DNA from 2 places in the Plantibacter sp. CFBP 8804 genome. Region 2 is predicted to be linked to the other one. Evidence: predicted binding sites of a transcription regulator. Region 2 holds the regulator's gene; the other holds the start of a gene.
What was found. Region 2 encodes HrcA, which represses chaperone genes, less so after heat shock. Its sites were predicted from a motif close to TTNGCACTCGNNNNNNNCGAGTGCNAA; they were not measured.
Positions count from the first base shown of each region.

Region 1 (3,408 bases), 550 kb from region 2:
TGCGGACTTAGAAGTCCATGCCACCGGTCGGGTCGCCGGCCGGAGCCGGGTTCTTCTCCGGCTTGTCGGCGACGACGGCCTCGGTGGTGAGGAACAGACCGGCGATCGACGCTGCGTTGAGCAGCGCGGAGCGCGTGACCTTCACCGGGTCGTTGATGCCGGCAGCGAGCATGTCGACGTACTCACCGGTAGCGGCGTTGAGGCCGTGTCCGACGGGCAGGTTGCGGACCTTGTCGGCGACGACGCCAGGCTCGAGGCCTGCGTTGAGCGCAATCTGCTTGAGCGGAGCGTCGATGGCGACCTTGACGATGTTCGCACCGGTCGCCTCGTCACCGACGAGCTCGAGCTTCTCGAACGCGGTCTTGCCAGCCTGGATCAGGGCGACGCCACCACCGGCGACGATGCCCTCTTCGACGGCAGCCTTCGCGTTGCGAACGGCGTCCTCGATGCGGTGCTTCCGCTCCTTGAGCTCGACCTCGGTCGCTGCACCGGCCTTGATGACCGCCACACCGCCCGCGAGCTTGGCGAGACGCTCCTGGAGCTTCTCGCGGTCGTAGTCGCTGTCGGTGTTGTCGATCTCCTTGCGGATCTGCGAGACACGACCGGCGATGGCGTCGGCGTCGCCGGCACCCTCGACGATGGTGGTCTCATCCTTGGTGATGACGACCTTGCGGGCACGGCCGAGCAGGTCGAGGGTGACGGTCTCGAGCTTGAGGCCGACCTCCTCGGAGATGACCTGGCCACCGGTGAGGATGGCGATGTCCTGCAGCTGAGCCTTGCGGCGGTCGCCGAAGCCCGGAGCCTTGACGGCGACGGACTTGAAGATGCCACGGATCTTGTTGACGACGAGCGTCGCGAGAGCCTCGCCGTCGACGTCCTCAGCGATGATGAGGAGCTGCTTGCCCGACTGGATGACCTGGTCGACGATCGGCAGGAGGTCCTTGATCGCGGAGATCTTCTGGTTGGCGATGAGGATGTAGGGGTCCTCGAACACCGCTTCCTGGCGGTCGGGGTCGGTCACGAAGTACTGCGACAGGTAGCCCTTGTCGAAGCGCATGCCCTCGGTGAGCTCGAGCTCGGTGCCGAAGGTGTTCGACTCCTCGACGGTGACGACACCCTCCTTGCCGACCTTGTCGATCGCCTCGGCGATGATCTCGCCGATGGTGGTGTCGCCGGCGGAGATGGAAGCGGTCGCAGCGATCTCCTCCTTGGTCTCCACCTCCTTGGCGTTGGCGATGAGCTCGACCGTGACGGCCTCGACGGCCTTCTCGATGCCGCGCTTGAGGCTGATGGGGTCGGCGCCTGCGGCGACGTTGCGGAGGCCCTCGCGGACGAGCGCCTGTGCCAGCACGGTCGCCGTGGTGGTGCCGTCGCCGGCGACGTCGTCGGTCTTCTTGGCGACCTCCTTGACGAGCTCCGCGCCGATCTTCTCGTACGGGTCGTCGAGTTCGATCTCCTTGGCGATGGACACGCCGTCGTTGGTGATCGTGGGGGCGCCCCACTTCTTCTCGAGGACAACGTTGCGACCGCGCGGCCCAAGGGTGACCTTGACCGTGTCAGCAAGAATGTTCAGTCCACGCTCGAGGCCGCGACGGGCCTCCTCGTCGAAAGCAATGATCTTAGCCATGTGTGTTTTTCGTCCCTCCCGGACGTCATGAACGTTGTTAGCACTCAATGAGTACGAGTGCTAAGTCGATTCTGGCACTCAGGGGGTGGGAGTGCAAGTGAGCACCGGCGCCCTGAGCGAACTCCCGGGAACAGCCCCGGAACGACGAACGACGCCGCCCACCGAAGTGGACGGCGTCGCAGGAATCGCGTACCTGATCAGCGGCTACGCCAGGCGCACACCCTCGGCCTGAGGCCCCTTTGCTCCAGTGCCGACCTCGAAGACGACCGCCTGGCCCTCTTCCAAGGACTTGTAGCCGCTCATGTCGATCGCCGAGTAGTGGACGAAGACATCCTGTCCACCGTCGTCGACCGTGATGAAGCCGAAGCCCTTCTCAGCGTTGAACCACTTAACGGTTCCGTTCGCCATTTCATACTCCCATTGCTGCGTGCTCGCAGGCATCGACTGTTGCCGAACCCGGACCTGCCATCCGGGATCGGGACCCCGGTGACCACCCTGCGCCGAAGTGGACCCGGGGGCGAGTCGAGACGGGACGGGATGAGCGGCCAGTTCCAGATACTAATCCGGAGCACCGCGCGGATTCACCCCGAAATCGACAAACGGGGCGGAGTGATACGACAACTCAACATGGAGGAAACACTCCGGAAACACGGCGTGCCGGCGACCCGAGCGATCGACCCGCTCCACCCGCGCTCAGGCGGCAGGCTGGTAGTCCGCGCCGACCACGACGACGATGCGGAGGACCGGCGCCTCGCCCTCCTCGACGGGGATCGCGTACGTGTCCGTGATCTGGATCGGGATGCCGCCGAGCGCGTTCGCGATGGCGCGGGCGACGCCCTCCTGCGACGGATCCTGGTAGTAGACGCCGCTCGTCGTGACGTCCTCCGTGCTGGCGTCGCTCGTCCCGATCTGCTGCGTGAAGCCGGCAGCCGCGATCGCTGCCGCCGCCGATGCGGCGAGGCCGGCGGTGGGTGTGCCGTTCAGGACGAGGATGCTGGCCGCGGGGTCGACGACGGGGGCAGCCTCGGTCGGGGTGGGGGTCGGCGTGGGCGTGGCGCTCGGGCTCTGCGAGCCGCCGAAGAAGTCGATCCGGTCGTTCAACCCGAACAGGGCGAAGGTGCCGACCCCCACGAGTACGAGCGTGGCGACCACGGCGACGAGGAAGGCGATCCAGCCGCGTCCCTTGGGAGCAGGGGCACGGTGCGCGCCGACGCGCTTGAGGTCGGGGACCTCGTCGAAGCGGTCGGGCGGGAAGGATTCAGCCATGGTGTGGTCTCCGAGAGCTGCTCAGCCGTCGGTGCGGGGAGCCGAGGCTCCTCGCGCCGAGAGTCGGGCGTCGCGGGTGCGCTGCAGCCGCTTGATCAGCATGGGGTCGTGGGCGAGGGCGGACGGCGAGTCGATGAGCGCGCCGAGCAGTTGATAGTACCGGGCCGGGGACAGGGCGAAGCGGTCGCGGATGGCGGCCTCCTTGGCCCCGACGTGCTGCATCCAGTGGGACTCGAACTCGAGGATCTCGAGCTCGCGCTGGTCGAGGCCTCCCGTCGGCGTCGACGCGTCGTCATCGGCAGGCGTGCGCGACGCTGGCTGCATGCTCATCTCCTGCCGATCGGTGCCGATGCGGCGACCGTGGAGTCATGCTCCGGTCCGCCGTCGTCCAAGTCTATTCAGCCGATGCCCGCCGGGCCGCATCCACCCCGGCGATGGCCGACGTTCACCGGGAAGGATCAGGCTCGGTGCAGTGTTATGGAATACGTCGGGAGCCGCATGCACGAGGCAGCCCC
Region 1 is NZ_JACYTU010000001.1:1,040,977-1,044,384, forward strand. Features, by position in the region: gene groL (chaperonin GroEL) at 8-1,627, opposite strand; gene IFU11_RS04885 (cold-shock protein) at 1,832-2,035, opposite strand; gene IFU11_RS04890 (LytR C-terminal domain-containing protein) at 2,321-2,893, opposite strand; gene IFU11_RS04895 (DUF3263 domain-containing protein) at 2,915-3,217, opposite strand.
Region 1: groL (chaperonin GroEL) is a predicted target of HrcA. The motif match lies at 1,665-1,691, and genes of this name have one in related genera.

Region 2 (3,408 bases):
TGGAACTGCGCGAGCGCCGGAGCACCCTGGCGTCGTCCTGAGGCGAAGCTCTTGATCAGCTCGCGTTCGCGGTGGTCGAGCTTCGTCGGCGTGACGACCTGGACGCCGATCTTGAGGTCGCCCCGGCTGTTCCCGCGGAGACGGGTGACACCGCGGTCCTTGACCGTGATGACCTCGGAGCTCTGCACGCCCGGCCGCAGCTCGACCTCGACGTCGCCGTCGAGCGCGTGGACGGTGACCTGGCGGCCGAGGATGGCGTCGGTCATCGGGACTTCGAGCGTGCACAACAGGTCGTCGCCGTCGCGGCTGAAGACGTCGTGGTGCTTGACCTTCATCTCGAGGTAGAGGTCGCCGTTCGGGCCGCCGGCCGGGCCGACCTCGCCGCTCCCCGGCATCTGCAGACGCAGACCGGTGTCGACGCCGGCCGGGATGTCGACCGAGACGGTGCGGCGGGCACGGAGCCGACCCTGACCCTGGCAGGTGACGCACGGGGTCGCGATGATCGTGCCGTAGCCGCGGCAGGTGCCGCAGGGCGCCGACGTCATGACGTTGCCGAGCAGCGAGCGGACGGCCCGCTGGATGGAGCCGGTGCCGTGACAGATGTCGCAGGTCACCGGTGAGGTGCCGGGCTGGCAGCAGGAGCCGTTGCAGGTGCTGCAGAGCACGGCGGTGTCGACCTCGAGGTCGCGGTGGGTGCCGAAGATGACCTCGTCGAGGTCGAGCTCGACGCGCAACAGGGCGTCCTCCCCGCGTGCGCGACGGGACTTGGGTCCGCGCTGCTGGCCGCCACCGCCGAAGAAGGTGTCGAAGATGTCGCCGAAGCCGCCGAACCCGGCGTCGCCGCCACCGAACCCACCAGCCTGCGGACCGAGGTCGTACTGCTGGCGCTGCTTGGGGTCGCTCAGCACGTCGTAGGCGTGCGTGACCTCCTTGAACCGTTCCGAGGCGTCGGAACCCGGGTTCACGTCGGGGTGCAGTTCGCGTGCGAGGCGGCGGTACGCCTTCTTGATCTCTTCGGGCGTCGCCTCCTTGGCGACACCGAGTGCTGCGTAGTGGTCGGGGTAGTCAGCCACTGAGGGCCTTTCGTTCGAGGTGCGGAAGGTGTTGGGGGACGCGACGAGGATGCGTCACTCGGCGTCGAGGATGCGCGAGAGGTACCTGGCGACGGCGCGGACCGCAGCCATGTTGCTCGCGTAGTCCATTCTCGTGGGGCCGAGGACGCCGAGCCGGGCGATTTCGCCACCAGAGGAACGGTAGTTCCCGGCGAGGACACTCGTGGTCTCGAGGCCGAACGACGCGTTCTCCCGCCCGATGCTGGCGACCACGCTGTCGCGTTCGGACTCCATCTCACCGAAGAGCCGAAGCAGCACGACCTGCTGCTCGATGGCGTCCAGGACCGGATAGATACTGCCGGGGAAGTCGTCCTCGGTGCGGGCGAGGTTGGCGGCACCGGCCATGACGAGGCGGTCCTGGCGCTGCGCCGACAGCTGCTCGCGCACCGCGTCGACGATGCGGACGGCCGCCGCGCGATCGAGGTCGGCGATGTCGGCTGGGACGTCGCCGATCGCGTCGTGGGCGTCGAGGAGTGGACGGCCCGCGACCGCCTCGTTGCACAGCGAGCGGAGCCGCGAGATGAGGTCGTCGTCGACCGGGCTCTCCGTCTCGATGAGCCGCTGCTCGACGCGGCCGTTGTCGAGGATGATGACCGCGAGCACACGGTTCGGGGTGACGCTCACCAACTCGAGATGCCGGACGCGTGCCCGGGAGAACATCGGGTACTGGACGAGCGCGACCTGGTTCGTCAGCTGCGAGAGCAGCCGCACCGTGCGGTGCAGGACCTCGTCGAGGTCGCCGGACGCGCCGAGGAAGGTCTCGATCGCCGTCCGTTGGGCGTTGTTCAGCGGACGGCGATCGGCCAGGTGGTCGACGAACATCCGGTAACCCTTGTCGGTGGGCACCCGGCCGGAAGAGGTGTGGGGAGCTGCGATGAGCTCTTCGTCCTCGAGCTGCGCCATGTCGTTGCGGATGGTGGCTGCGGAGACCCCGAAGGAGTGGCGGTCGACGATCGTCTTGGAACCGACGGGCTCGCGCGAGGCGACGTAGTCCTGCACGATGACGCGGAGCACTTCGAGACCGCGATCCGACACCATCTCGATCTCCTCCCGTCATCCACCCCGGAGCGCCGACCATCAGCACTCGAAGACCCTGACTGCCAATCATATCGTGGCCTCCGCGCGGCCGTCCCTTGCGCGGCCCCGTGCCGCGGGAATACCGTTGGCCGCAGGCGTGGGTCCCTGATGAGCAACACCTGGTGCGATACGCTCAGCTGGACCAATTGAATATCACTCTCCGTGAAAGGTGCGAAGATGTCCGATCCGAACGCTCAGCCGCCCGTCGACCCAGCGAAGGGCGGGTCGGTTCCGCCTGCAGGAGACGGCGCAACGCCCCCTCCCGCAGCTCCGCAGCAGCCGCCCGCAGGCGCCTACCCGCCCCCGCCCGCCGGTGGCTACGCGCCGCCGCCGCCCGCTGCCGGCTCCTACCCGCCGCCGCCCGCAGGCGCCCCGCAGTACCAGCAGCCGTACGCCGCCGCTCAGCCCATGAGCCCGTCGGACGAGAAGCTCTGGTCGACGCTCATCCACATCGGTGGGATCTTCTTCGGATTCATCCCGCCGCTGATCGGCTACCTGGTCCTCAAGGACCGCGGCCCGTTCATCAAGGCGCACACGCTCACCGCGCTGAACTTCCAGCTGACGATGCTGATCGCGCTCGTGGTCGGCTCGATCCTGACGATCGTCGTCGTGGGTCTGTTCATCATCATCGCCGTCTACGTCGTGGTGATCGTGTTCAGCATCATCGCCGCGATCAAGGCGAACAAGGGCGAGCTGTACAGCTACCCGCTCACGATCCAGTTCATCAAGGCCTGATCCGTCGAGTCGCACGAGAACAGCCCCGTCCGGTCCGCCGGGCGGGGCTGTTCTGCGCCTCGGGCAGGGTCAGTCGCCGACCAGACGGCGGACGACCGCGTCGGCGAGGAGCCGTCCGCGGCGCGTGAGCTCCAGCCGTCCGAGCAGGGCCTGCCGTGCGTCGACCAGTTCCTCGGCGATGAGCCCGGCGACGGCCGTGCGAGCCTCGGGGGCGAGCGTCCGGATCGGGATGCCGTCCCGCGTGCGGGTGAGCAGCAGGATGCGTTCGAGCTCCCGGGTCTCGTCGTCCAGGGTCTCCCGGCCGGCGGCCGGGGACTCCCCCGCCGCGATCCGCTGGGCGTAGGCCGCCGGGTGCTTGACGTTCCACCAGCGCACCCCGCCGACGTGACTGTGCGAGCCCGGGCCGACACCCCACCAGTCCTCGCCGGTCCAGTAGGAGAGGTTGTGCCGGGAGCGGTGCGTGTCGTCCGTCGCCCAGTTGCTG
Region 2 is NZ_JACYTU010000001.1:493,995-497,402, forward strand. Features, by position in the region: gene dnaJ (molecular chaperone DnaJ) at 1-1,073, opposite strand, end outside; gene hrcA (heat-inducible transcriptional repressor HrcA) at 1,128-2,150, opposite strand; gene IFU11_RS20115 (DUF4870 domain-containing protein) at 2,367-2,924, shown strand; gene hemW (radical SAM family heme chaperone HemW) at 2,994-3,408, opposite strand, start outside.